Regions from separate parts of the Paenibacillus sp. 01T47 genome, predicted to be linked through region 1. Evidence: predicted binding sites of a transcription regulator. Region 1 holds the regulator's gene; the other holds the start of a gene.
The links. The regulator Rex, encoded in region 1, represses fermentation and respiration genes when NADH is low (regulators of the CRP and FNR family bind a similar motif). The targets are predictions, from matches to a motif close to TTGTGAAATATTTCACAA.

Region 1 (14,947 bases):
ACTCCCGCCTTTCTCTCGACGTTTCATTAATCCAAACCATTAACTCATTTTTGCTAATATAAAATTTCTCACCAACTTTTATGTAGGGGAACATAACGCCAGAAAAGGACCCTGCTGTAGTCAGCTGAATTTGCTCTGTATGAATGATTTGTTTAATTTCATTTTCCGATAAATGCAAATAATTTGCTGCCTCTTCTATCGTTAGCAAAGGTTTTTCCACGCTTATCGTAACGTCGGACTGCTCTTTATTAGGCACGTCGTTTTTCTCCATAAACATACAACCCACTATAAAAGATACTCCGAGAATAAAGCTTGCTGCTATCATTGATTTACCGTTTGAAATAACCATCTTCCTCCTTCGTTGTAAACACACTCACTCTTTTCCATAATAAAAATAAACTTGTCCCGCAGTCTCTGATATCCGTTCGTTTTTAAAATAAATGCCAGAAGCATCATCTATCCCATAACCCGTTGACAAGTTGGTTTTGGAAAGTGCAGCCAATAAGTTCTTTTCTTCATCCCATTTTGAAAAATGTGCACTAATGACGCAATGATTTATTAATCCAAGACCTTTGAGGAAAAGGTGCTCATTCGCTCTGTTGTCGATGGGTGGAATTACACATACATTAGGACTGATTAAGGCGCCAGCCGAAAAACCTGCAACTGGCACGCCTTCTGTGTATAATGCTTTTATTATTGTGCCGAGCTTTGTTTCCACGATATAATCTCGATAAAGCTCAGTATCACCACCGCTTATAATCACTCCTGTAGCTGATTGAAGCTGTTCCAATAAATCGGTTGATGGTGATGCATCCAAGGTGAAATACACAAACTGATCAATATCATGAAAACCTATTTGATCGGTATATTTCGTCATGTATTCTTGCCAACCTTCTTGCTCAATAAATAAGATAACTACTTTGCTTAACCCTTTTGATGCCAGAGCTCCAAATTTTTTTGCTAAGCTTTCATTGAACGGCGCTCCACCACCAAACAAAAATAAATGTTTATCTGACATAAATATCCTCCTTGTAGTTAATGCTTCAGCGGGATTTAGTCGAATCACTTTTATCGTAACCTAACTATAAACTATTTTTTAAATGTTTTACCATATTTATCTGCTTATATGAGTAAACTCGGAACAATTTGTTGTCTATAACCATCATGTTAAATTCCTCATTTAACATAAAAAACGGAGTCAACTATATTGACTTTAACGTAACGTAAACGTTCATAATGGCAAGAGGAGGTGGCTCTATTGAAGGTGCATGAAGCTGCAAAACAACTCGGTGTCACGCCGCGTACACTTCGTTTTTATGAAGAAAAAGGTCTAATTCATCCATATAAAGCAATAGAGAATAAATATCGCGACTATTCCATTGAGGACGTCATTCGGCTCCGCTGGATCATATCGCTAAGAGAATTGGGCTTATCCGTATCTGCAATACAGGATGCTCTAAACGTGATCAATGAACCGGACGCTTTTATTCGAAGTGTGGATGGCACTCGTGCATTGCTGTATGAGCAATGGATCACAGCAACAAAAGCGCTGCAAGCGCTTGATGAAACGATTTCAGCATGGCACAAAAAAGGAGCAGCTGAATTGACACATGCAGAGCTGGCCGCTGAAGAAATTAAACAAAATCGGCTATCGCGAGCCTCTTGGAGCGATCAATGGAATTACGATGAGATAGCGATTCAGCACGGATATAAAGCACCTATCATTACACTTAGCGGTATTCTTTCGGAGGAGCAATACAATATGGCACTGCTGCGAACCGTTGAATGGCTTGATCCGCGGTTTGATGAGCTTGGCTTAGAAATAGGAGCAGGCAGCGGCAATCTCTCCAGCATGCTAGCTGCGGCCGGCACGAAGCTTACGGTTGTCGAGCAATCGACTGAAATGCTCTCGATCATAAGAGAAAGGCTCCCTGCCATTGATGCAAAACAAGGCAATTTGCTCGCACTGCCTCTCGCCCCATCCAGTTATTCTTTTATAGGCTGCAGCTTTGCTATGCATCACTTGAATCGTTCACAACAGCTTCTGGCACTAGAAGAAATGGACCGCGTTTTAATAAATGGGGGACGGCTTGTGATTACGGGGTTAATGGATGAGGACGTGGTTGACGATGATAAAATACATTCTGAAGAGATAAAAACAAAGCTTGCCATACCGCCTAACTGGCATCTTTCCTCTGTATCCGAACATCTGAACTGGTTCAACAAACGTGGATATTCCACTGTCATCAACCGGCTTACCCCATATGTTGGTTTACTCTACGCGATCAAACCTTAGCTATATATAATAATGTGACCCTTTTACATAAAAAAAAGAGCTAAGCCGCATGGCTTAGCCTCTTCCTCCACGAAATTTTTGCGCATGTGCGCGAGCCTCGTCTGCATTCGTTACTCGATTGCGGCTCCACTCGATAAGTATCCGATCAATATAACGCAAGCTAAGCTTACCCGCAAAGACGGCTTCTTTAAGAGCAAAACGAATAATTTCGTCTGTATATCGATCATGATCAAGCCAGCCTGTAATCGTCTCGCATTCTATCGGAGATAATAAGCGTCCAAACTCTTGCTCGAATACACTGAATAAGTCCGATGATGGCGCCGCTTGCTGCTTGAATGGCTGACGCTCTGCCTTCCGCGATTCACGCTTCTGCTCCGCGGTTAACGCAGCTGCCTTAAGCAGCCAGCCTGTCCAGTTATAACGCTCTGACTGCATCCCCGTAGAACTGTCAACGTACTCGTCAATTGTAAGAAAATCTTCTTTCATCAGCCGGCCAAGGGATTGTCCAACTTCTCTAACACTCAGGCCCATCCGCTCAGCCAATTGTTCTGGCGTCGGGAAATCATTCATGTCCGCTTCCATATAAACCATGATTTGCAGGAGCAGCATCGCTTCTGTATCCGACAATTCCAGCTGGCGGTAAGTTCGCAGCAGCATCGCCGACACATAAACGCCGCCTTCCTGCAACGCAGCAGCCATACCATGCGAGTAAGCTTTCCATATCTCGTTGTTCACTGCCAGCTGCCTCCTATACGACTACGCCTGTGCAGACGTATCCTTTTGCTTAACTAAGTTATACGTGTCTCTTGCGATGAGGAGCTCCTCATTCGTAGGAACAACTAAAACTTTAATGCGTGAGCTGTCCGTCGTAATCTCACGAATATCTTTGCGACGCTCTGAGTTGCGCTCTTCATCTAGCTCAATACCCAAGAATGAAATGCCCTCGCATATCGCTTTGCGTAGAGCGACAGAATTTTCTCCTACTCCAGCAGTGAACACAATCGTATCTACACCGTTCATCGCCGCGGCATATGCGCCAATATATTTTCTAACTCGGTAAGCATACATATCAAAAGCAAGCTTTGCGTTTTTATCGCCTTCAAGCATCGCCTCTGTTACCTCGCGCATATCGCTGCTAATACCGGAAATAGCCAGCATACCGCTATGTTTGTTCAGCATAGAATTTACTTCATTTAAAGTCAATTCCTCTTTGTTCATTACAAATGGCACGATCGCTGGATCAATATCTCCGCTCCGGGTACCCATCATAAGACCTTCAAGTGGAGTCATTCCCATACTTGTATCAAAGGACTTGCCGTTCAAAATGGCTGTACAGCTTGCGCCGTTTCCGATGTGGCAAGTAATCATTTTGATTGATTCCAATGGTTTTTGCAAATACTCGGCTGCATGTGCGCTCACATAGGAATGAGACGTGCCATGAAAACCATATCTGCGAACCTTGTGACGACGGTATAGCACAGTAGGAATTGGATATAAATACGATGTGTTCGGCATGCTTTGATGGAATGCTGTATCGAATACTACCGCTTGAGGTACATCAGGCAAATTTGTTTCTACCGCCAAAATACCCATCATATGCGCTGGGTTATGAAGCGGCGCCAAATCAAACAATCGACGAATCTCGAGCTTAACCTCTTGTGTTACAAGCACTGAACTGCTAAATGCCTCGCCGCCATGAACGATACGATGGCCTACAGCTTCGATTTCGTCCAGATTAGCGATCGCTCCGAACTCCGGGTTGGTAAGCATATTGATAACCTGCTTAACAGCAGCAACATGATCCAATATTTCACTAACTTTACGAACCTCGGGCTTGTCAACTGGTTCATGAGTAACAATCGAAGAATCCATTCCGATCCGTTCCACGCGTCCGCTTGCCAGAACTGATTCGTCACGCATGTTGTAAAGCTGATATTTTAAAGAGGAACTTCCTGCATTAATTACGAGTACTTTCATTTAAATCCGATCCCCATCCGTATCATATTTGAAGAAGCCGATTCCTGATTTGGCTCCGAGATGTCCAGCGCGCACCATTTTTTTCAGCACGATCGAAGGACGGTATTTCAGCTCGCCATACTCGCGGAACATTCTCTCAAGGGCTGCCAACACGGAATCAAGACCGAAACGATCACACATCTCGAAAGGTCCATGCTGGAAGGAATAGCCGATACGCATAGCGCTGTCAATATCCTCAGCCGACGCGACCCCTTCCTCGAGTACATGCAAGGCTTCGTTAATAAATAAGCAAATGAGTCGTGTAGTTACGAAACCAGGAGATTCAAATACCATAACTCCTTTTTTGTTAATAACCTCTTCCACAAAATGTTTCGTACGTATAAATGTTTCCTCTGACGTCTTCAGACCACGAACAATTTCCACGAGATCAATCTTGGATACTGGATAAATAAAATGCATGCCAATTACGCGGCTCGGCTGCTTCGTAAAGCTTGCTAGCTCAGTTAAGCTTAGAGTAGATGTATTGCTCGCTAAAATAACATTTGGACCGCAAATTTGATCAATTTGTTCAAATACAGCTTTTTTCAATTCCAAATCTTCAGTTATCGTTTCAATAACAAGCTCACAATCCGCTAACTTCTCGTAGCTTGTTGTCGCCTCTATTCTATTCATAATCAGCTTCTTCTCGGAATTCGTGAGCGCCCACTTCTCGATTTGTTTATCCAAGCTTACTTCAATCATTTGTTTACCATAATCTAGGCGATCGTCCGAACGCTCGATAATGATAACATCCAATCCTTTGGAGGCCAGCATTTCCGCGATCCCTTGACCCATCGTGCCTACTCCTACAACTCCAACTGTTTTGATATGCAATGTATTAGCTCCTTTAGTGTGGGGAGAATTCTTCTTAAAACATAATAGAAGTTTTCTCTGCAAAGATAGTTCAATCTTATTATAACGAATTTCATCAAAAAAAGAAGGCGGACGACAACTCCGCCTTCAAATTGTAATATTGTAAACGCTTCATGCTGCTGTATTGGAAGAAAAGAGCTTTCTAAACTCATCTCCGCTCAATGTTTCCTCACGCAGAAGCGTCTGAAGAGACTTGATAAACACTTCTCTATTCGACTCAAGCAGACCTTTTGTTTGCAGCATCAGCTCATCCAAAATGGTTCGATTGATGCTTGCCCATCCATCTTTTGTCATCATCGAAGAATCAATAATGCCAAGATCAGTCAATCCCGATTCCACTAATGTTTTGACTATATTCATCGATTGTTCGAAGTCACCTCTTGATCCAGTGCTCCGATCACCATAAAACATTTCCTCAGCAGCGGCTCCGCCTAATGTAATCATAATTTGACCGTTAAGGAACTGTTTTGTGTACAAATATTGATCCTGCTGCGGATTGTGACGAACATAACCTAACGCTTGACCGCGCGGAGACAAAGCAACCTGTGACACGCTGCCTGGACGCATTAGTTCTGCCATAATTGCATGTCCGAGCTCATGAAGCGCAATCCGTTCACGCTCTTCTTTTGATGCCTCACGATCCGTTTTTTCACCCATCATAACCTTATCAATAGCCATCGATAAATGCTGTTCAGCGATGGTTTCACTGCTCTCACGCATCGCATAAATCGCCGCTTCATTCATGACGCTCTCTAGCTGTGCACCTGAGAAACCAAAGGATTCACTTGCAATCCGTTCTAAGTTCACGCCTGTGCGGATAGGTTTATTTTTCGCATGGATGTTCAAAATATGCAATCTGCCCTTTTTATCAGGAAGTTCAACACCGATGTGCCTGTCGAAACGGCCTGGACGGAGCAATGCGCTATCGAGCATTTCCTTACGGTTAGTAGCCGCAATTAACAAAATGCGCGGTGATTCATTTGCATAAATACCATCCATCTCGGTTAATAGCTGATTCAAGGTTTGATCATACTCGCGCTGCTGACCGCCATCTCGTTTGCCGCCAATGACTTCAATCTCATCAATAAAAATAACAGCGCTGCTTTTTTTCGCTTTATTCGCTTTTGTACGTGCCTCTTTGAACAGGTCGCGAATACGTCCTGCGCCTACACCAACATACATTTCAACAAACTCACTGCCAGAAGCAGCCAAATAAATCGAATCTGTATATTGAGCAGCTGCTTTAGCAAGCAGCGTCTTTCCTGTTCCTGGAGGGCCTGACAGCAGGATGCCTTTTAACGGCCGAATGCCAAGCTTAGCAATTTGTTCTTGATGAACGAGAAAATCAAGCGCCTCTACAAGCTCCTGCTTGGCACGCTCCTGACCTCCGATTTCCTCAAAGGTGAGTGGTGTCATTTTCTCCTCAGAACGCCGCTTCTGGCTAGACAACGCGGTCAGCTTGCCTCTACCTCGTGCTGCATAAACTACGGCAAAGCCTAACACACCCAGCAATACGATGGGAACAACATTTTGTCCAATATATATAAAAAAAGCAATAAGTACAGGAAGTGAGCCTATCGCAATTTCTTTACCATATTTCATCATATTACCATGCCTCCAATTGGTTTGGCGTGCGTGGCAGGACGATATATTTCACCGCTTCATTATTTTTAATCGTAATATACACATTCGTATCATCCATTTCAGTCGTCACGGTGACATCTTTCATGGATTTTGCTGCTTCTTTCATCGCATCTGGAATATGAGAGTAGGTTTTGCGCTCCATCGCCTCTGCAACTTCAAACATGGAAGCATACCACAGATCTTCAAGCTGCTTATTCGATTTTTCTTCTATATTAAGCTCAAGCTTACGGTCGCCAACTACATCTTTTCCGTTAGCCGCAATACTTTCATAGATGTCCCGGAGATTCGCATCCGGCGTTAATTCAAGAGAAATAGCTACTTTATTGCGATCCATAACTGGTTTTTCTGAAGAAACAATACCTTTAATGCCTTTTGTAACTTTCTCTAATGGAGCTGCTACAGCCACTTGATTATATACAGCCCAGCCTCCGAACAAAACGGAAGCGGAAATTGCAGCAGTAATCACGATTGGTATTACACGTGGTCTCATCATTATGAAAATCCCTCCTGCAATAAATTTATGAACACTCCGTATATCAACACCGCTATACGAAAGTATATCATGAAATTATGCAAGAATCGTCCATCAATAAAAGGAAACGGAGCCTTATGGCCCCGTTTTTGCTGGTAACGTATAAGAATCAATAAATGCACCATCATCAAAACGGTAGAAATCATATCGGTAATGATCAGGCTTTTCACCGTCATTATAATAGATCTCCCACACCGTTTTGTCATCAAGCAGACCCGGCTGAATTCTCTTTATTTCTGCCAATGGCCTCTTGCTGATGAAATCATCTTTGAGTGACTTCTCAGAAATGCCTTCCGTCGCTCTCATGATAACTGGTTGTTGCTTCTCAGTCAGCCATACGTATACATGTTCATCCTGTTGATTAATACCTTCAACGACCCAACTGTTTTTTTGCCATATATGATGATGTACCTTTTCTATCTCGATAAGATCAGCTGCTTTAGTCGCTTGTTCCTTCGCCGCATTAATTGCTGTCCACTCAGGGGACTGAACTTCACGGAAATAGATAAAGGAAACGGTTAGAAGCAGCAAGAGGAATGCTGTAATTAACAACAACCATCGCTTAAGTGTCATAAACGGCTTTCGTTTCCTTGCTGTTGCTCGCATTAAGCTTGCAGCAAGCGATCAAAGCTCGCTTGTGCCTCGTAACGAATTTTCTCCTCATCAAGCCAAGTGCATTCGCCGTTTTTCAATACTTGTCTTCCATCAATCCATACATGCCGCACATCGCGGCCTGAACCTGAGTAGACCAAATGTGATACGATATCCGTCTGAGGGTAGAAATGCGGCTGTTCAATATCAATAGCGATGAAATCTGCCTTCATGCCTACTTTTAGACTACCAAGGCTCTTCTCTTGCCAAATGGATTTTGCCCCATTCACTGTACCAAGCTTCAATGCTTCCAAAGCAGGGATAGCAGTAGGATCTCCAGATACACCTTTATGAAGCAAAGCCGCGAATCGAATTTCCTCAAATAAATCAAGATTGTTGTTGCTTGCCACACTATCTGTTCCAAGCGATACCGTAACACCTGCGCGAATCAAATCAGGAACACGTGCAATGCCGCTAGCAAGCTTAAGATTGCTTACAGGATTATGTGAAACCGCAACTCCTTTAGCAGCAAGCAGCTCGATCTCAGCATCATTCAGATGTACGGCATGCGCAACAAGTGCAGGACGTGAGAAAAAGCCTAAACGATCCAAATGTTCGACCGGACGAAGTCCATAATCACGCACGTTTTGCTCAACTTCCGCTATCGTTTCCGACATATGCGTGTGCAAAGGCAAATCAAAATCATGAGCTGCTTGTACAAAACGTTCAATATATGCTGGTGGACATGTATAAGGCGCGTGTGGAGAAATCATCGTGGTTATGCGTCCATCGGCTTTCCCGTTCCAATCACGGGCAAAAGCAATTGCCTCAGCAAGCTTAGCTTCCTGTACATCTGGTGGACATAGTCCGATAACGCCTCTTGTCAAAACACCGCGGATACCGCTTTGCTCAACCATTTGAGCAACTTGATCCATGCGATCATACATATCAACAAAAGCTGTTGTACCTGATTTCAGCATTTCTACGATCGCTAGAGAACTTCCTGCACGTGTATCTTGATCAACATATTTGCCTTCCATTGGCCACATTTTCTGTTCCAGCCAAACCTGCAAATTCTGATCATCGGAATATCCGCGAAGCAAGCTCATCGCCGCATGTCCGTGAGTATTAATAAGTCCTGGCATAAAAGCCAGCTTGCTGCCGTCTATTTTTTGCACCGTATCAGAAAGCTGTTCAGGAACAGCCGTACCTATATAACTAATCCGATCATCGGATACAACCATATGTCCTCTAAATGATGGATTTTCGTCATCCATCGTTATAAACAAACCATTTTCAATCCAAATCTGACTCATCCTGCGTCTCTCCCTCTTTGGCTAAATAATAGGCTAAGCTAAGCAATTCCCTTGTGAAATCAGCATTATGTATTCGCATTTCATCCGGTACTCGTAGAATAGCAGGGGCAAAATTCAATATTCCTTCTATGCCTGCTTCGACAAATTGATTAGCTACATTTTGTGCTTCAAATGCTGGAACGGTAATGATGCCGATCCGAATATTTTGCTCTGCAACCGTTGCAGCAAGCTCGCTCATCGGCATTACAATCAAATTATTAATGCTCGTTCCAATTTTGCTCGGATGTACATCGAACACGGCGGTAATCTGCATATTATCCTTGGAGTATTTATTGTAATTGCATAAGGCATGACCTAGATTGCCGGCTCCAACCAACGCAACCTTTATCGTCTGATCAACCTTCAAAATTTGACGTATCTTCTCAATTAAATATACAACATCGTAGCCTACGCCCTTCCGTCCAAACTCTCCGAAATAAGCGAGATCTTTACGAATTTGAGCAGGATTTAAATCAAGCTTTGTGCCTAAATCCTGCGAAGAAATGGTCTGAATCTCACGATTAAGCATTTCATTTAGTACTTGCAAATAAACGGGAAGCCTTCTGACGACAGCCTCCGATATTTTCGTTTGCTTCATCGTTTTTCCTCCTCTTCGCTAGACACAGCTTGATTTTCCTGCGGCAATGCTGCATTTTCATCCGTTAACCATTCTCTCATTCGCACGACCATTTGATCCATATGCATCGTTTCGATTTTTGGTCCTGGCAGTGAATATAAGAAGTGTTTACCGTAGTAAGTGTCGATTATTCTAGTATCATATATGATTACGATCCCTTTGTCTTGTGAAGTCCTTACTAGACGCCCAAAGCCTTGTTTAAAGCGAATGACGGCTTGGGGAATCGACAATTTCATAAAAGGATTTTGTTTCTGCCGCTGCAGCATCTCAGCTTTTGCTTCCACTAAGGGATGGTTAGGCGGTTGGAATGGCAAACGAACGATGGCAAGGCAAATCAGAGCTTCTCCGGGTATATCTACACCTTCCCAGAAGCTGCTCGTGCCAAGTAAAACGGACTCTGGCGTTTGACGGAAACGTCTTGTAAGCTTCGTGCGATTGCCGCTGTCTATTCCTTGTCCTAGTACTTGAATTCCTGCAACGCTTAAAAGCTCTTTAAGCGGCTCGTAGACCTGCCTCAGCATGCGATAGGACGTGAACAGCACTAGCATTCTGCCCTTCGTTTCCTTTGCAGCATCAGAAAGCGATTTTACAAGCATATCCAAATAGGTGTCATCTACAGCTGCTCCCTTGAGTACTGGGAAGTTGCGTGGAATGACAACTAATGCCTGCTCCCGGTAATTAAACGGAGAAGGCAATTGAACGGTTTTAAGCCTGCCCTGCTGTTCATATCCAGTTAACCCAAGCTGCTCCTCCGCGTATTGAAAAGATTTTTGCACAGATAACGTTGCAGAGGTTAATACGATACTTTCTTTGACATCAAAAAAATATTTTTGCAGCTGAGCGCTTACATCTACTGGCACACCGTATAGCTGCACAGATCTGTAGCGGTATACGCTGCTTGCTTCAATCCAAAACACAGAGTCCGCAAGCTCTAAGGTGATAAACGTTCTAAGCTCATCCTTAAGTCGAGACAAATCACGTACCGCGCCATTTAAATCCGTTATTATCGCTTGAACACCGGAATCGTCAACACGGTCTTTAATATCGGTAACCATTTTATCGACGGTTCGAATGACTCGGTTGAGTTCAGTGTGGATATTTCCTTCAACCGTAACACCGTCCTCCCAGCCTGCTGGAAGCTCGTTTTTCTTAAGGCGGCATACCGACTGACCATTCTCAGTTGGTCCATCCGATGAAGTTGAAGTAAAGCTATAAAACATTTCAAACAGCTTATCCCAGTGCTCCTTAATTTCTTGGAAAATAGGAATAACGGTATCAATCGTCTCTAACCAGGAAGCTTGATGTGCGTCATCCTCATACATAAGCTTCTGGCGAAGCCCAGGCAATAATCCAGAGCGCGCATCTTTATAAAGCCGAAGAACAGCCTGCGTCAAAGAGAAGTAGTTAATTTGCATACCTAGATGCTTGCCTGCAACCTCTTCCACATGATGTGCTTCATCAATAATGAGATGAGTATAGGAAGGCAATAAACGATGATCTGCTTGAACATCCGTAAATAACATTGAATGATTCGTTATCGTAACATCAGCAATGTTTGCTTCATGCTTCGCGCGATGATAAAAACATCTTTTGAACCAAGGACAAGCTCGATTTAGGCATGAATCCGTATCGCTCGCTACCGTAGACCAAAACTCAGCACCCTTGTTGCCGAAGTTAAGCTCTTCCTGATCGCCAGTTTCCGTTTCTCCAAGCCATACGACCATTTGAGCAGCTGTAACCGTATCCTCAATCGGCGATACAAGATCTTTTGTGTTGATTTTACCTTCAAATTTGCGCAAGCATAAATAATTCCCTCTGCCTTTAAAGATCGAAGCTCTAAACTCAAATGGCAGTATTTCTTCAAGCAATGGCAAATCGCGTTGACGAAGCTGCTCCTGCAAATTGATTGTATGCGTACTAACGACAACTTTTTTGCCGTTCTGAATGCCATAATAAAGCGCAGGAATTAAATAACCAAGCGACTTCCCTGTTCCTGTCCCTGCTTCTATAAGTAAATGCTGATTCTGATTTAGAGCGCTGTACACCTCTTGAAACATGGCTACCTGCGCTTCTCTTTCCTCATAATTCTCAAATTTCTGTTCGAAGCGTTGTCTTACATCAGCTAAATAATTGTCAAATGAAACATCTGTTAATGGCAGCACACTTGTGCCGCCTGAACGCGGAGGCTGTTCATCGCTCCATTCGCGAACCTTCAATGCAAATTGATTAAAATAGTCATATTCATTCGATTCGAATACAGTACTATATTCCATCTGCTGCCCAGTATGCTTAATAAACCAGCTCAAATCGCTGCCGTCATCTACAAGCGTGGAAAGCCGCTGCAAAGTAAGCAGCGGCAATTTGCGAAGCTTTTTTACCGTTTCAATTAGCAATAGCGCAGTTGCATTTGCATCGCTGTCCGCGCGGTGATGTTGATCATGTGGTATTCCAAAGAGCTCAGAAACAGCTCCAAGCTGATACGTATTAATTGTAGGATATAAAATTCGTAATAATTCAATGGTATCCAGCCTGCGTCCTGCAAAAGGACGCCGACCGCATCGTGCTAATGCTTGGTTTAAAAAACCGGCGTCAAAGCCAACGTTATGAGCGACCAAAACGGCATCATCCAATAACGGAACCAGCCCTGCAATAACCTCTTTGAGAGTTGGGGCATCCGCAACGACCGTTTCATCTATGCCTGTTAATTGTGTAATGAAGGCCGGTATCGGGATATTAGGTCGAACAAAGGAGCTATACGTATCGATAATTTCAAGCTCCTCTGAAACGATGACTAGCCCAACCTGCAAAATATCATCATCCGAGCTGTGTCCCGTCGTTTCTAAATCCAATACTGCAAATTTCATTTATTCCCCGATCCTCTCACAAACAGCACAGCTCCGTGCTTCCGAAATATAACGATAAGTGCTTGGGTGTTTCTTGACATGATTTCAAATTGTTTAACGGAACCTTGAAGCTGGGACAGACCTCATAAGCTTTCATAAATAATTGCTCTGCTTGTGCCAAATTCATTTGCACCGCTTGAATGCATCCTAGCGCATTATAGCCCATTGCAAGCCATTTGGGGAAGTCCGTCAATACAATCAGCAATTGAAAATGCCGCTGAGCTTCACTCCAGTTCTGGAGGTGCATCTGAGTCATGCCCAAAAACAGTCTAGCCAAATTACATTCCGGCGATTGTAGAATAGCCGCTTGAAATTGCACTGCTGCTTGCGAAAACATAAATAGCTTGTAGTAGCCCTGCCCTTTGGAGATGACCGCAGCAAGCTCGTCCGAGATTTCAAAATCTGAAGTTGGACTGCTGACTGCGATACTTACAGGTACACTTGATTGAACCGCCCCTTCTGGGGCTTGTTCCTGAACTTGCGATACTGCTGCTTGATCGCCTTGCTGCTCCTTGAACTCAGAAAACTTCTCTTCAAATTCAAGCCATTGTTCAATAAATGTGTCACTTACTTTTTTGAGCTCAAGCATTTGCTGTTCGAACTGCTGCTTTTCACTTGCACCTGCACCATCGTACTGTTCAATAATTTGATCAAGCATTTCGTTCATGGATGAAAACATATGCTGGAACATACCGCATCCCGCCTTCGCCAAAGAATTAAGGAGTGTTATGTTCATTTTTTGTTTCAACGCCGCTTTTCATACAGCATCCCATTCGTTACATAATACAGGGATTAACGTAGTGAAAGATCAAATTACAGGATTGTCGCGTGCAGCTCTTCGTTTAAAATGGTCAAGGGGCGATTGTTCGCATCCAAAATCGTTACAATCGGTTTGTGTGCTTTAGCATCAGCGTCAGTCATCATCGCATAAGAAATGATAATCACCTGATCACCTGGCTGAACTTGTCTTGCGGCTGCGCCATTTAAGCAAATTACACCAGATCCGCGTTCACCTGTTATGACATAAGTCTCAAAGCGAGCACCATTATTATTGTTAACGATTTGAACTTTTTCATTTTCCCATATGTTAGCCGCATCCATCAAATCTTCATCAATTGTAATGCTACCGACATAATTCAGGTTCGCTTCCGTTACTGTTGCCCGGTGCAACTTGGATTTCATCATCGTTCTGAACATGCTGGTTCACCTCCGCAGTCTGTAATATCCGATTATCTATAAGCCTTGTTGCGCCAAACTTTACAGCTAATGCCAAAATTAACGGTTGCTGAATCGTATTTAATAAAACTTTTGCATCCAGCACCTGCAGGGATGGATAGTGAAGCAGCTCCACATAATCAATTACAGCTTCACTCGCTTTCACCAATTGCAGCTTCACTTTAGCCTCCAGCCGCTCAGCCGTCATATCAGGCTCATTCATCCAGTCGGAAGCCTGCTGCAGCGTTTTGGACAATACGACTGCCTGCTCACGCTGCTCCGCATTAAGAAAAACGTTTCTTGAGCTTAAAGCAAGACCATCTGGTTCTCGAACGATTGGACTTGGCACTATTTCCACTGGAAAATTAAGATCTCCAACCATTTGCTGAATGACAGCAACCTGCTGAGCATCCTTCATGCCAAAATAAGCACGATCAGGAGCAACCAAATGAAACAGCTTGCTAACTACCGTTCCCACTCCGTCAAAATGTCCAGGTCTGGAAGCGCCGCATAAACGATCCGTTACCTGATTGACAATGACCATTGTCAGCGGCTTATTCGGATACATTTCTTGAACGGAAGGAATAAACACGATGTCGATCCCGCATTCTTCTGCAAGCGCAAAATCACGCTTCTCATCTCGTGGATACCGATCCAAATCTTCATTAGGTCCAAATTGCAGTGGATTAACAAATATGCTAAGCACAGCGGTATCATTTTCGGCATGTGCTTGGCGCATTAAGGAAGCATGACCTTCATGCAAATAACCCATAGTTGGCACAAAACCAATGCTTTTATTTCCCTTGCGCACAGCAGTTAACTGCTGCTTTAGCTCAGCTTTCGTGCGGCAAATGATCATTTCAATTTGACCTCCTTATTCGCGAG
Region 2 (14,947 bases), on a different contig from region 1:
CAAGCTCGTAACGAAGGAAAAGCGATTTTACTCGTATCATTTGAGCTTGATGAGCTGTATGCACTGTCCGATCGAATTGCGGTCATGTATGAAGGCAAGCTAATGGGTGAGGTTGATGCTGAGCAAAGAGATGATCAGCAGCTTGGACTTATGATGGCTGGTAACAAAATAGCTGTACCTGCATCAGAGGGGAGAGGATAGCGTATATGGAAACCTTGAAAAAAATATTTAATAAATCGTCTATCCTTATTCCAATTGTGTCAATCATTCTTGGATTTGTGGTTGGCGCCATTGCCATGCTTGCTGGAGGGTACGATCCAATTCTAGCGTACACTTCTTTAATCAATAAGCTGTTTAGCACTCCTTACAATATGGGAGAAGCGGTTCGAGCAATTACACCATTGATCTTTACAGGTTTAGCCGTTTCCTTCGCTTTCCGTACAGGTCTATTCAATATCGGTGTTGAGGGACAATTTGTAATGGGCATGACTGGCGCGACAATCGTTGGCGTGCTGCTTGACCTGCCATGGTATATACATGCGCCTCTAGCTGTAATTACGGGTGCTGTATTCGGCGGTCTATGGGCGGGTATTGCTGGTTACTTGAAAGCGAAGCGTGGAGTAAATGAAGTTATTTCATCCATCATGCTGAATTGGATCGCATTGTTCCTCTCCAATTTTATCATCGCGAAGTTTCTTGTTGAGAAAGGCCAGCAGAAGTCGATGCCGGTTCATGAATCAGCTATGGTGAAAATTGATTGGCTTATTAAATTGACAGACAACGCTCGTATGCACTGGGGTACGGTTGTTGCGCTCATTTGTATCGTTGTGTTTTATTTCGTGTTATGGCGTACGAAACAAGGCTACGAGCTTCGCGCTGTTGGACATAATCCGGATGCAGCGTTATATGCGGGTATGAACGTTAACGTAACGATGGTTAAGTCGATGTTTATAAGCGGCGTATTCGCTGGTCTGGGCGGCGTGTTTGAAATTTTAGGCGTGTTCGGCAACCAGACCGTTATGGCCGCTTCTCCGGGCTATGGGTTTGATGGTATTGCGGTAGCGCTCCTTGGCGGCAATACGCCGATTGGTGTATTCCTTGGTGCAATCTTATTCGGTGGACTCAGCTACGGTTCAGCAGGCATGAGCTTTGGTGCGGGTGTTCCTCCTGAGGTCGTGCGTATCGTAATCGGCGCCGTTATTTTCTTCGTTGCTTCGCATGGATTGGTGAAGTGGTTCTTAAAGCCTTTTCTAAATAAACGTGCAAGCAAGCGGAAGGAGGCGGTGTAGGATGAACGTGCTAGACATCATTGGACAACTTATTAATACAACGCTCGTGTTCTCCACCGCACTCATTTTTACAGCGCTTGGCGGTATGTACTCAGAGCGCTCAGGTGTTGTGAACATCGGACTAGAGGGCTTGATGGTTTCAGGGGCGTTCGCCGCGGCAGTTGCAACGGAGTATGCGATACAAGCTGGGTTAGGCAGTGCTTCACCGTGGATTGGATTTATAGCTGCAGCTATTTATGGTACGTTATTTGCTTTATTGCATGCGATATCAACGATCACGTTCCGTGCGGATCAAACCGTCGTCGGTGTCGTTATTAACATTCTATCGCTTGGCTTAGCGCTTTACCTAACCAAAAGCATTTATGATGGATCAGGTCAAACGCCGCTTTTGGCTAATGTGTTCCACAAAGTGAAAATACCTTATTTATCTGATATTCCGTTGCTCGGGAAAGCTATTTTCACCGCGTATCCGACGACGTATATTGTCCTAGCTATCGCAGTAATCAGTTATTTCGTCTTGTTCCATACGCCATTTGGCTTGCGTCTGCGTGCGGTGGGCGAACATCCGAGCTCTGCGGATACCGTTGGTATTAGCGTAACGAAATACCGTTATATCGGCGTATTGCTCAGCGGCGCGCTTGCAGGCCTTGGCGGTGCGACAATTACGTTGACGACGACTAGCAGCTTTGCGCATAATACGATTTCTGGGCAAGGATTTATTGCGCTCGCAGCACTGATTTTCGGCAAATGGAATCCGCTTGGCGTTGTAGGAGCAGCAATGTTCTTCGGTCTAGCTCAGGCGCTTAGAAGCTTTGCACAGCGCTTTGAATTCTCGCAGCATATTCCAGTTGAATTTTTCTACATGCTGCCGTACGTTTTGACATTGATCGTTTTGGCAGGAGCTGTTGGTCGTTCAAATGCGCCCTCAGCACTTGGTCAACCTTACGATCCAGCAAAAAGATAATTCAATATGGTCTCTCTCCATCGCGGAGAGAGACTTTTTTTATTTCGTTGCTAATACAAGTGATGACGGAGGTCGCGATTATATAGTAAAAAAGGTTCATTTACGAAGAATGTGAGTGAGATACAGCGATCAAAATAATTTATTTTAAATTGCTGCCTTAAAAAGGCCTTTAACGCATTGACAGTAGCATCTACCGCGTGTAAATTAAAACTTAATCAAATGAATTTATCCCTTTTGGTTTAAACTATAGGTAAGCGACTTTCTAAGTTTGTGCATCAATTCACAAAGTTCAGCTTGCCGTATAACGGAATGGGTTATCGCCCATCCCTCATAAGAGGAGAGGATCTACTGTGGAAGCACTGGCACTGGAACGCAAGGCGGAGCAAAACCGAGAGCTGCGTGAACGGTTGTTACAGTTGAAGAAAGAACGGAATGCTATCATTTTAGCTCATTATTATCAACGTGATGAAATTCAAGAGGTAGCTGATTTCCGTGGAGATTCCTTCCTGCTTGCGCAGAAGGCTGCACAAACGGATGCTGAAGTTATTGTTTTTTGCGGCGTTCACTTTATGGGTGAGAGCGCAAAAATTTTGGCTCCTAATAAAACCGTTATCATTCCCGACGAGCGTGCGGGCTGTCCGATGGCCGACATGGTAAGTGTTGATGGCTTGCGTAAGCTGAAAGCGCAGCACCCGAATGCAAAGGTCGTTACTTACATTAACTCGTCTGCTGAGATCAAAGCGGAGACTGATATTTGCTGCACATCGGCAAATGCGGTTAAAGTTGTCAATTCGGTTGAAGGCGACGAGATCATCTGGGTACCAGATAAGAACCTAGGCCACTATGTGCAGCAGAATACCGATAAGAAAATGATTATCTGGGAAGGTTACTGCAATACGCACGATATGCTGACGGTTAAAGACGTAGAAGAAATGAAAGCGAAATATCCTAATGCGCAATTCGTTGTGCATCCGGAATGTCGTCCTGAAGTCGTTGAGCTAGGCGACTTTGTAGGCAGTACAACCGCTATTATTAAATATTGTAAAGAATCAGATTGCCAAGAATTTATCGTGGGAACAGAAGATGGCACTGGCTATCAGCTTCGTTTAGACAGCCCAGGTAAAACTTTTCATTTTGCATCTAAATATTTGGTGTGCCCTAACATGAAAGTAAATAATTTGAAGAAACTAGTGAAATGCTTGGAAACGATGCAGCCTCAAATCTACGTACCGCCACATGTTGCAGATCAAGCCCGTTTATCCTTGGAGCGCATGCTACTCGTGAAGTAGTATGCGCTGCTTCTACGCTTGGAGGAGCCAATGATGATTCCTAGATATTTAGTCGATGTGCAGTTAAGTGAGCTGCCTGTTATAGAAAAAGATGTGATTGTAATTGGGGCCGGCATTGCCGGTCTTTTTACCGCTATACGAGCAAGTGAAAACAATTCTGTCCTCATGATTACGAAAAAATCGCTGCTCGACAGCAATACGCGTTATGCGCAGGGCGGTATCGCTGCGGTTATTTCGGATGAGGATTCGCCGGCTTACCATAGACAAGATACACTCGTAGCGGGTGCAGGCTTATGTTCTAATGAAGCGGTTGATGTACTCGTTCATGAGGGACCCAAAGGTGTTCGCAGCTTAATAAAGATGGGGACGCAATTCGATCTGGAGAATGGCGAGTTTGCGCTTACGAAGGAAGGAGCGCATAGCCAGCGGCGTATTTTGCATGCTAACGGGGATGCTACTGGTTTCGAGATCGTACGAGCATTGTCCGAAACGGCTATTGCCAATCCTAAGATCGAAGTTTGGGACGACCATTTTGTTATTGATTTGGTTACACAGGACGGCGAATGCTGTGGTGTCATTGTACAGAAGCCAAGCGGTGCGCGGTTGTTTGTAAGAGGCAAAGCCGTCATTTTAAGCTCAGGCGGGGCTGGCCAGTTGTACCGTTACACGACAAATCCTGAGGTTGCCACAGGAGACGGCATTGCGATGGCTTATCGAGCAGGGGCATACATACAGGATGTCGAGTTTATTCAGTTCCACCCTACCTCTCTATGTTATCCAGGCGCGCCAAGGTTTTTGATATCAGAGGCTGTGCGCGGCGAAGGGGCGTATCTTCGTAATATTAAAGGAGAGCGCTTCATGGAACGCTACCATGAGCAGCTGGAGCTGGCACCGCGTGATGTTGTGGCGAGAGCCATCGTCAGTGAAATGGAAGAGACGAAATCGACCTTCGTTTATATTGATATTACACATGAATCACCGGAAATGGTAAAGCACCGTTTTCCTACTATATATGAATATTGCTTAAAATACGGCCTCGATTTGACGTCGGACTGGATTCCGGTTGCGCCAGCTATGCATTATATGATGGGCGGAGTGAAAACCGACCTAAATGGGGAAACGAATATAAAGCGTTTATTCGCTTGCGGCGAAGTATCCTCAACAGGTGTACACGGCGCTAATCGATTAGCGAGCAATTCGCTATCCGAGGCCATTGTATTTGGCAGAAGAATTGTAAAACGAATCGATGAGCTTCCGAGTCTTACGATTCAGCCTAATATTAGTAATGAGATAGAACGGAGCAGTACATCAATCCAAGCTGTCGTAGAAAGACGGCTTAAGCTGCAAAAGATTATGGTCCGTTACGCTGGCTTGCGCCGCGATGCAAGTGGTCTTATGAAGGGTCTTGAGGAATTGAAACGGCAGTTGCCTATCTATCAATCCGTTCTGACGGGGCGTGAGGAATACGAATTTGCTAATCTGCTCACCTGTGCCCTGCTGACTACGGAAGCTGCACTCTCTCGGGAGGAAAGCCGTGGAGCGCATTTCCGTGAGGATTTCCCGGTACGCGATGATGCAATGTGGAGAAAGCATACGGTGTTACACCGTCTATATGGATTGACGGAGGAGCGAATAGAGGATGTTTGAATGGATGGCAGGCGGTTATAATGCGGCAGTGCGTGAGCAAATTCGCGGATGGCTTGCAGAGGATATAGGCAGTGGGGATATTACGACCGAAACGACGATTCCAAGGGACTCGCGTTCCAAAGCCGTTATTCATGTGAAGGAAAGCGGTATAATTGCAGGGCTTCCGATTGCGAAGCTCGTATTTGAGGTTGTTGATTCGTCACTTGTCTTTGATTCCAAAGTACAGGATGGCGAGTATGTAAACAAGGGTACGATTATCGCCACCGTAGAGGGCAGTACGCATAGCCTATTAACCGGAGAGCGACTTGCGCTTAACTTAATGCAACGGCTGTCTGGCATTGCGACTAAGACACGTTCTTTCATCGATGCGCTTGAAGGATTGCCGGTTCGGCTTGTCGATACTCGCAAGACAACCCCAGGCCATCGGATGCTGGAGAAGTACGCAGTGCGTGTGGGGGGCGGCGCTAACCACCGATTTGGTTTATACGATGCAGTTATGATTAAAGATAACCATATTAAAGGCTCTGGCGGCATTCGTGCTGCGGTTGAAGCTGCGCGCAGTAAAATTCCACACACAATGAAGATTGAAGTAGAGACAGAATCGTTAGCGCAAGTGGACGAAGCACTTGCTTGTGGCGCAGACATTATTATGCTGGACAATATGTCTACAGATTTGATGAAGGAATGTGTAGCTCGAATTAAAGCAGCTTCTCCTCACGTTATCGTAGAAGCATCTGGCGGTGTCTCTTTAGAAACCGTTAAAGGTATCGCAGCTAGCGGCGTTGATGTCATTTCGGTAGGCGGATTGACTTATTCCTTCCATGCGCTCGATATTAGCTTGGATTTGAATGAGAAGAAGGGTGGGGAGTCGCTTTGATCCTCGTCATTGATGTTGGAAATACGAATATTGTGCTAGGTATCTATAAAGGAAAAGAACTTTTGCACCATTGGCGGCTGAGCACCAATCGTTCTGCTACAGTAGATGAATACGGCATTAACATTCATAATCTGTTTCATTATGCGGGCGTGAAGCTGGAACAAATGGAAGGCGTCATTATTTCATCGGTTGTTCCACCGTTGATGCGGACACTCGAGCAGCTTTGTCTCAAATATTTGCGTAAAGTTCCCCTAGTCGTAGGGCCTGGCGTCAAAACCGGATTAAACATCCGCTATGAGAATCCACGTGAGGTTGGGGCTGATCGGATCGTCAATTCGGTGGCGGGCATCGTAAAATACGGCTCACCGCTTATTGTTGTTGATTTCGGTACAGCAACGACCTTTGACTATATTGATGAAGGCGGCAATTACTTGGGCGGTGCCATTGTTCCGGGGATCGGCATTTCTACCGAAGCGCTTTATCAGCGCGCCGCTAAGCTGCCGCGTATTGAGCTTGTGAAGCCGAAAAGTGTCATTGGACGCAATCCTGTAACATCGATGCAGGCTGGCATTATTTTTGGATACGCAGGACAGGTTGACGGTATTGTTAAACGGATACGCACAGAATTTGGTGTCACACCACGTGTAATCGCAACCGGCGGCTTAGCTGAGTTAATCGCTGCTGAATCGGAAACGATAGAAGAGGTTGATCCGCTGCTCACACTTGAAGGATTGAGAATTATATATGAACGCAATCAGGAGGGATTTTGATGGAAAATCAGCTGAAGGACGTGCTGGTGCGAGGGACGGCATGGAATGGCAAGATTCGAGTGTTCGCGGCTCGCACGACTCAGCTTGTTGAAGAGCTTCGCCAAAGGCATGGTACATATCCAACGGCTACAGCAGCGTTAGGGCGTACATTAACAGCAGGTGCTATTATGGGCGCTATGCTGAAAGGGCAAGAAAAACTGACGATTCAAGTAAAGGGCGACGGTCCAATCGGCCAGATCGTTGTTGATGCCAATGCAGACGGAGAGGTTCGCGGATACGTTGATCATCCTGAAGTTCATTTGGCAAGCAACGCAATGGGTAAGCTTGACGTAGCCGGAGCTGTTGGACGCACTGGTTATCTTCATATTACAAAGGATTTAGGGATGAAGGAACCATACCGTGGCAGTATTCCGATTGTATCGGGTGAACTCGGCGAGGATTTCACATACTATTTCGCGGTGTCCGAACAGACGCCTTCGGCGGTTGGTCTTGGCGTCTTGGTGGGTACAGATAATTCGGTGCTGCATGCCGGCGGGTTTATCGTTCAGCTTATGCCTGGTTTGACGGACGATGAGATTACAAAACTGGAGCAAGCGGTTGGATCGATGCCGCCTGTAACGACTTTGCTTGATCAAGGAGAGTCACCGGAGGGGCTGCTGCGCCGGATTGTAGGCGAAGATGGCGACCTTCACATTCACGATACGATGGACTTGAAGTTTCAATGCTTCTGTTCCTCCGAGCGTGTAGAGCAGACACTTCTCAGTTTAGGTGAGCATGAGCTGCAACAAATTATTGATGAAGATGGAAAAGCGGAAGTCGTTTGCCAATTTTGCAACGAAGCGTATACATTTGAACGGGCTCAGCTAAAGCTGCTGCTTGAACAAGCGAAACCAAAGCCGATCCAATAATCGGAGGCATTAGGGCAATGAGGAAATACGAGGTGCTGAAGGCCGTTGTCATCCTTCAAGCCGTATGCATGGTGGTATTATCGGTAGTCGTCGTAATTAGAGTGTGGCCGGGTCATGATCGACAGCTGGATAATCAGCAGCCAACGAATGTCGGCAGTGGGGAAGAAACGGCTGAACCGAGCAAGCCAGGCCAAACACCAACGAATCAATCGGATGGTAGTCGTGTTATCGCTAAAGTGGGCAAGGAAAACATTACGCTTGCAGATTTGGAAGGTGAGCTTCATTCGCAATATGGAGCTGCCGTTCTGCGCACGTTAATGGTTCACAAAGCGATTGATTTAGAAGCTGCAGCCTCTGAGCTAAGCATACTTGCAGAAGAGCAAAGCCGTGAGCTTGATAAAATGATTGAAGGCTACGATAGTGAAGAACGTTTTTTTGAAGTCATGCAAGAGCAATTAGGCATGAGTCGGGAACAGGTGTTGGAGGACTTGCATTACCGCTTGCTTCTGGAGAAAATCGTCGTGCGAGGCATTCATGTTTCAGATGAAGAGGTTGAACGCTATATAACCGATAATCCTGAGGAATTTGATGAGAAAATGCAGCTGCATCTGCAATGGATTATAACGGAGACGATGAAGGAAGCTAACTCCGTGATGGGGCTTTTATCGGATGGCGAGGATTTTGCTGAGATGGCGCATTCCTATTCCATTGATTCTTTTACAGCAGATACAGGCGGCGATCTCGGCTTGATTGATAAAGATGACCCATTCTATAACCGCGAAATGATGGAAACAGCCAGTCGTTTGCGGGTAGCCGAAATTGCTGGTCCGATTAAGGTAGATGGGGGTTATGCGGTTATTCGTCTTATCGAGCGCCAAATGACAACGAATATGTCGGGCGGCAGGCTGCAAGATACCGTACGCAAGCAGCTGGCGCTTGAACGTGCTGACTCATTGACCAAAATTGAAGATAAGCTGCTTGAGAAATATGATGCTGTGAAAACAGAATAGCTTTTCCCGGTGCTGCGTTTTCATTGGAGCGTTAAAGTCACTATTGACAACGGATGCAAGAGATTGTTAAGATGTAATTAGTGAAAATACCAACTGAATTAGTCGGAATAAGGAGGCAGTTATTTCCATGGCCAAAATTGTACAAAGTGTTCTAGATCTTATCGGTGACACTCCGCTTGTTCGTTTAAACCGTCTCGTGCCTGAGGGCAGTGCAGAAGTTTATGTGAAACTTGAATATCAAAATCCAGGTGCAAGTGTAAAAGACCGTATTGCAATCAGTATGATTGAGGTAGCTGAGCAAGAGGGAATCATAAAACCAGGCGATACTATTATTGAGCCTACTAGTGGAAATACAGGAATTGGACTAGCACTTGTAGCAGCTGCAAAAGGCTATAAGGCTATTCTTGTTATGCCTGAAACGATGAGTATTGAGCGTCGCAACCTGCTTCGCGCTTACGGTGCAGAGCTTGTATTGACTCCAGGTTCTGAAGGTATGAATGGTGCTGTTCGCAAAGCGGAAGAACTAGCTGCTGAGAACAAGAACTACTTCCTGCCGCAACAATTCAAAAACCAAGCAAACGTTAAGGTTCACCGCGAAACGACAGGTCCTGAGATCGTCGAAGCGATCAATTCCCTTGATGGTAAGCTTGATGCGTTCGTTGCCGGTATCGGAACTGGCGGAACGATTTCAGGTACTGGTGAAGTGCTTAAGAAAAACTTCGACGGTATTAAAATTTACGCGGTAGAGCCTGCTGCTTCACCGATCCTCTCTGGCGGCAAACCAGGTGCTCACAAAATTCAAGGTATCGGCGCAAACTTTGTTCCTGATATTTTGAACCGTGATATCTACGACGCTGTCATTACAATTGAGAACGAAGATGCGTTTGAATACGCTCGTCGTGCAGCGAAAGAAGAAGGCATTCTTTGCGGAATTTCCTCTGGCGCAGCGATCTATGCGGCATTGCAAGTTGCGAAAGAGCTTGGCGAAGGAAAACGTGTTGTTGCGATTGTTCCAAGCAACGGCGAACGCTACCTTTCCACACCGCTGTTCAACTTCGAAAACTAATTTTTACTGCCTATATCGAACAGCCTTTCATTCCTCGGAATGGAAGGCTTTCTTTTTACTTAGCTATTCTGTATACTGAGCAAAATAAGTCAAGTATTCGGGGGTTGAAGGTGATGATCACCGCGATAGAGCAATGGACTCGGTGGCACGCCGAACAGAAATATACGACGCTGCCATTCGTTAAAGAATTACCCTTTGAGTTCGGTAATCGGGCGAACGTAACGTCATGGGAAGAAGTATGGCAGGACGCTTCGCCACATGCTTTTGTACTAGAAAGCGGCAAGGACGGACGATATACGTATTTGGGATTGCATCCTGACGGGGTTATCCGTGGAAAAGGGCTGCAAGCAGAGTCGATACAATTCCATTCGCTAGAGGAGCAAAGCAAGCGCCGCTGGGAAGGTAAGCCGCTTGAGGTTGTGAGAGAATGGATGAGCGGTTTGCTGGGGCCGAAGCTTGAGAATGGGCCTAAGTGGGTTGGCGGCTGTATCGGATTCTGGGGTTACGATATCATCCGTTCGATCGAACGATTGCCGGTGCTAGCCGAGGATAATCAGGATATTCCCGATTATTTATTCATGCAAATGAATGAGATATGGATAATCGACCATGAGCAATCAAAAGTGTATTGTGCTGTCCATTCAAAAGTAGATCAAAATGCGGATCAAGAGGAGCTGCGTGCTGCTTATGACCGTGCTTCATCTAGAGCGGAAGGGATGACCGACTACTGGTTAACCTGGTTTGATGAAGAGCGTGCCCAGGCGAAGGCGATATCGCTTCGAGCAGAACGTCAGCGCTTGTTGACAGACGATTTATTGCAATTGGATGTGGATTCGATTACTGGCATCACATCGCCTTTCTCGAAGCAAGCCTACATGGACGCTGTTCACAGCATTCAGCGATATATTGAGCAGGGTGACGTTTTTCAAGTGAATTTGTCCGTTCGTCAGAGCAAAGCGATTGCGGCTGCGCCGGAAGAACTTTATGAATGGATTCGACTGGTTAACCCATCGCCATATATGGGGTTTCTGCGTTGTCCTGATTTTCAGATTGTATCTGCATCCCCTGAACTTCTCGTTGAGCTCAACGATAACAAGCTGATCACAAGACCGATAGCTGGAACACGTAGACGCGGGCGAACGGAGGAAGAGGATCGGCGCCTGGCTGACGAACTTCTCACGAATGAGAAGGAGCGGGCGGAGCATATTATGCTCGTTGACTTGGAGCGGAACGATCTTGGGCGGATTTCAACCTACGGTACGGTTAAGGTCGAAGAGTTTATGGTTATTGAACAATATTCGCATGTTATGCATCTTGTTTCTCAGGTAGTAGGACAGCTTGCAAACGGAAAAGATGCTTACGATGTTATATCGGCTACTTTCCCCGGAGGAACGATTACAGGTGCTCCAAAAATTCGCACAATGGAAATCATAGAAGAGCTTGAACCGACACGCAGAGGACCATATACGGGCTCGCTTGGATGGATTGACTACAGCGGAGATATGGAATTTAATATTATTATTAGAACAATGGTGCTTCAGGAAGGTGTTGTTCAAATTCAAGCGGGAGCAGGCATCGTTATTGATTCTGAGCCGGAGCGGGAATATAAAGAATCGCTAAACAAAGCGAAGGCATTATGGAAGGCCATTCAGTACAGCGAACGGTTTGCAGCAGTCGATTTGGCAGCGGAAACGGAAAAAGGGGGAGCCTTAACATGATACTTGTCATCGATAATTATGATTCCTTTACGTACAATTTAGTACAGTATTTGGGTGAGCTTGGGGAAGATATTACGGTAAAAAGAAACGACGAAATAGATTTAGCCGGAATCGAAGCATTAGCGCCCGATCATATTCTAATATCACCAGGTCCGTGTTCACCGAATGAAGCGGGCATTAGTTTATCTCTAATCGAGCATTTCAAAGGTAAAATCCCGATTTTTGGCGTATGTCTTGGTCATCAATCGATCGGACAAGCATTTGGCGGGGAAGTGGTACGTGCGGAGAAGTTGATGCACGGCAAAACGTCTGCCATTTATCATCAAGGAAAATCTGTGTTTGAAGGTTTGCCATCACCTTTTACCGCTACTCGCTATCATTCTCTTATCGTACGCCGTGAAACGCTGCCTGATTGCTTGGAAATAACAGCGGAAACCGATGAAGGAGAAATTATGGGTTTGCGTCATAAGGAATATGCAATTGAAGGGGTGCAATTTCACCCTGAGTCCATTATAACGGAGCATGGCTTGACGATGCTTCGTAATTTCTTGCAAAATCGGACGGGCGCAGTGCGATGAAGGTCGAACTGAACGGCTCCGTAATGGATGCGAGCGAAGCCGTGATCTCAGTTTATGATCACGGCTTTTTGTACGGTATAGGTTTGTTCGAGACTTTCCGCACCTATGAGGGGAAACCTTACTTACTAGACAGGCATATGAAGCGGTTATGCTCAGGCTGTGATCAGCTAGGAATTCAGTACACGCCTAATATGGAGGAGCTGCGCAGCTCCTTTAATGAGCTTCTTGAAGCGAATGAATTAAAAGATGGCTATATAAGACTAACCGTCAGTGCAGGCGAAGCTGAGCTAGGGTTGCCGACAGGAGATTATGAACAGCCGAATGTGTTAATGCTTGTAAAGGCTTTGCCGCCGGTTAATGATGCGGTTCATATGCGCGGACGGGAGCTGCGGCTTTTGCAGACAAGGAGGAATACGCCTGAGGGTGAGGTTCGCTTTAAGTCTCTCCATTATATGAACAATATTATTGCTAAGCGAGAGCTGCTTGCCAGTGGTGCTGCGCCTGGGGCCGAGGGTCTTATGCTCAGCCGAGAAGGATGGTTGGCGGAGGGAATCGTGAGCAACTTGTTTTTTGCTAAGGACAATGTTGTATATACGCCTGAACTGGACACCGGCATATTGCCGGGCATAACGCGCGAGCGAGTTCTGGAGCTGGCTGGCAGTGCAGGGTATGTAACCGAAGAGGGCCTTTATAGCTTGGAGAAGCTGCAAACGGCCGACGAGATATGGCTCACCAATTCCATTCAGGAGCTCGTTCCCGTTACTCTGTTATCAGAAGCTGGCGGGGTGAGTAGAGTTATCGGCAACGGTCAAGCAGGGTCTATTACGAAGCAATTGCTTACTCTTTACCGACAGACGACAATTGACGGTGATGCTGGAGCTATCTAAGCTCTATAATCATGTAACATTAAGAAGAAGGATGGCGGTCTAACAATGGATCAACAACCAAATTTCTATAAAAGAGCATATGAGTTTGGCAGCGGAACGAGGCTGGAGCTAGGCGGGCGTACGTTGATTATGGGCATTTTGAATGCGACACCTGATTCTTTCTCGGACGGCGGGAGCTATACGAGTGTGGATGCGGCTCTTGCCCGTGCGAAAGCGATGGTGGAGGAAGGTGCTGATATTATTGATATTGGCGGTGAATCGACACGTCCAGGATTTGAACCGGTGGGAGTGGAGGAAGAGCTGCGGCGTATCCTTCCTGTTATTCAGGCATTGCGTAAGGCGCTGCCGCACATCCCTTTATCCATCGATACATACAAAGCTGAGACTGCACGGCATGCGCTAGAGGCGGGTGCTCATATTATTAATGACATTTGGGGGCTTAAGGGTGACCCTAATATGGCCGCAGTTGCAGCTGAATATGCTTGTCCTGTCATCATCAATCATAACCGCCATGCGAGAGACTATAATGATTTTGTTCCCGATGTACTTGCAGATTTGCAGGGCAGTGTAAGCATTGCGCGAACGGCTGGCATCGCTGAAGATCAAATCTGGCTAGATCCGGGTATTGGTTTTGCCAAAACCTATGAGGATAATCTGGAGCTGCTTGGCCGTCTATCCGAGCTGCATGCACTTGGATATCCGGTGCTGCTTGGTACCTCGCGTAAACGATTCATTAAGCAGACGCTGAATCTGCCTGTTGATGAGCTTGTTGAGGGAACGGCTGCGACGGTTGCTCTTGGCATTGCGCACGGCTGCCAAATCGTACGTGTGCATGATGTGCGTGCAATTAAGCGTACTGCACTTATGACGGACGCCATTTTATATCGACATTAATTGTGTTGTTGAATGCCATTTCTTATTTTAAATAAGGTACATCGTTAGGAGAGTGACTATAATGGATAAAATGATGATCAAAGGGATGAGGTTTTACGGCTACCACGGCGTATTTCCTGAAGAAAACAAGCTAGGCCAGAAATATTATGTGGATGTTGAACTCAATATGGATTTGGAGCAAGCGGCGTTAACCGATGATTTGAACAGTACGGTGAATTATGCAGAAATCCACGCTCTCACGAAAACGATTGTAGAGGGCCCTCCGTTTAAGCTTATCGAAGCTTTAACAGGTCACATTGCATCGCAAGTACTGGAAGTTTATACTATGGTAAATGAAGTGACGGTTCGAGTAACGAAGCCAAACCCGCCGTTTGATATCCATTTTGACGGAGTAACGGTAGAACTGCGCAGAAAGCGGGACAATGATGGACGAACAATTCCCGCTTGATGGCGCACAGGCAGAGGCATATATTGCTTTAGGATCTAACATGGGAAACCGTGAGCAACTGCTGCTGGAAGCGATTAGCCTCATCGATGCGCACCCGAGCATCGTGGTAAGCAGAGTGTCAGGCATGTATGAGACTGATCCGGTAGGCTACACAGAGCAACCGCCCTTTATCAATATGGCATTAGCTGTACGAACGACACTATCTCCATTAATGCTTTTGCGTCAGCTTTTGGAGTACGAGCAGCAGCTCGGTAGAGTTCGACAAATTCGTTGGGGACCGAGAACCATTGACCTTGATCTGCTCCTATACGATAATGTCAGAATGGATCAAGAGGAATTAACTTTGCCGCATCCGCGTATGATGGAGCGGTCGTTCGTTCTCGTTCCGCTGCATGATGTTTTGGATCAAACACATCGGCTGCAGTCCGAGGTAAGCGCAGTATCTGAAGCAGCGCTTCTGGATGGAAAGGAAGGCATTACGTTATGGAAAACAATCAATTGGCGCAGCGCGTCAGAGCCTTTCGAAAGCTGAAGGGCTATACTCAGCAGGAGCTGGCCAAGGAGCTTGGCGTATCGGTGGCCGTTCTTGGCTCATTGGAGCG

Region 2: nadA (quinolinate synthase NadA) is a predicted target of Rex. The motif match lies at 2,522-2,539, and genes of this name have one in related genera.

Annotation. Positions count from the first base shown of each region.
Region 1 is NZ_JBFTPA010000002.1:415,346-430,292, forward strand. It holds gene AC1DOV_RS05895 (helix-turn-helix domain-containing protein) at 1-349, opposite strand, end outside; gene AC1DOV_RS05900 (Type 1 glutamine amidotransferase-like domain-containing protein) at 374-1,018, opposite strand; gene AC1DOV_RS05905 (MerR family transcriptional regulator) at 1,265-2,296, shown strand; gene AC1DOV_RS05910 (DnaD domain protein) at 2,351-3,031, opposite strand; gene AC1DOV_RS05915 (acetate kinase) at 3,053-4,273, opposite strand; gene AC1DOV_RS05920 (3-hydroxyacyl-CoA dehydrogenase family protein) at 4,274-5,209, opposite strand; gene AC1DOV_RS05925 (AAA family ATPase) at 5,297-6,790, opposite strand; gene AC1DOV_RS05930 (hypothetical protein) at 6,792-7,322, opposite strand; gene AC1DOV_RS05935 (cell wall elongation regulator TseB-like domain-containing protein) at 7,437-7,934, opposite strand; gene AC1DOV_RS05940 (amidohydrolase) at 7,967-9,268, opposite strand; gene AC1DOV_RS05945 (redox-sensing transcriptional repressor Rex) at 9,249-9,905, opposite strand; gene dinG (ATP-dependent DNA helicase DinG) at 9,902-12,808, opposite strand; gene AC1DOV_RS05955 (hypothetical protein) at 12,825-13,538, opposite strand; gene panD (aspartate 1-decarboxylase) at 13,661-14,044, opposite strand; gene panC (pantoate--beta-alanine ligase) at 13,971-14,921, opposite strand; gene panB (3-methyl-2-oxobutanoate hydroxymethyltransferase) at 14,918-14,947, opposite strand, start outside.
Region 2 is NZ_JBFTPA010000034.1:18,410-33,356, forward strand. It holds gene AC1DOV_RS32745 (ABC transporter ATP-binding protein) at 1-201, shown strand, start outside; gene AC1DOV_RS32750 (ABC transporter permease) at 207-1,289, shown strand; gene AC1DOV_RS32755 (ABC transporter permease) at 1,291-2,253, shown strand; gene nadA (quinolinate synthase NadA) at 2,604-3,542, shown strand; gene nadB (L-aspartate oxidase) at 3,576-5,189, shown strand; gene nadC (carboxylating nicotinate-nucleotide diphosphorylase) at 5,182-6,066, shown strand; gene AC1DOV_RS32775 (type III pantothenate kinase) at 6,063-6,836, shown strand; gene hslO (Hsp33 family molecular chaperone HslO) at 6,836-7,744, shown strand; gene AC1DOV_RS32785 (peptidylprolyl isomerase) at 7,762-8,754, shown strand; gene cysK (cysteine synthase A) at 8,882-9,820, shown strand; gene AC1DOV_RS32795 (anthranilate synthase component I family protein) at 9,934-11,538, shown strand; gene pabA (aminodeoxychorismate/anthranilate synthase component II) at 11,535-12,116, shown strand; gene pabC (aminodeoxychorismate lyase) at 12,113-13,003, shown strand; gene folP (dihydropteroate synthase) at 13,049-13,897, shown strand; gene folB (dihydroneopterin aldolase) at 13,959-14,345, shown strand; gene folK (2-amino-4-hydroxy-6-hydroxymethyldihydropteridine diphosphokinase) at 14,320-14,877, shown strand; gene AC1DOV_RS32825 (helix-turn-helix domain-containing protein) at 14,829-14,947, shown strand, end outside.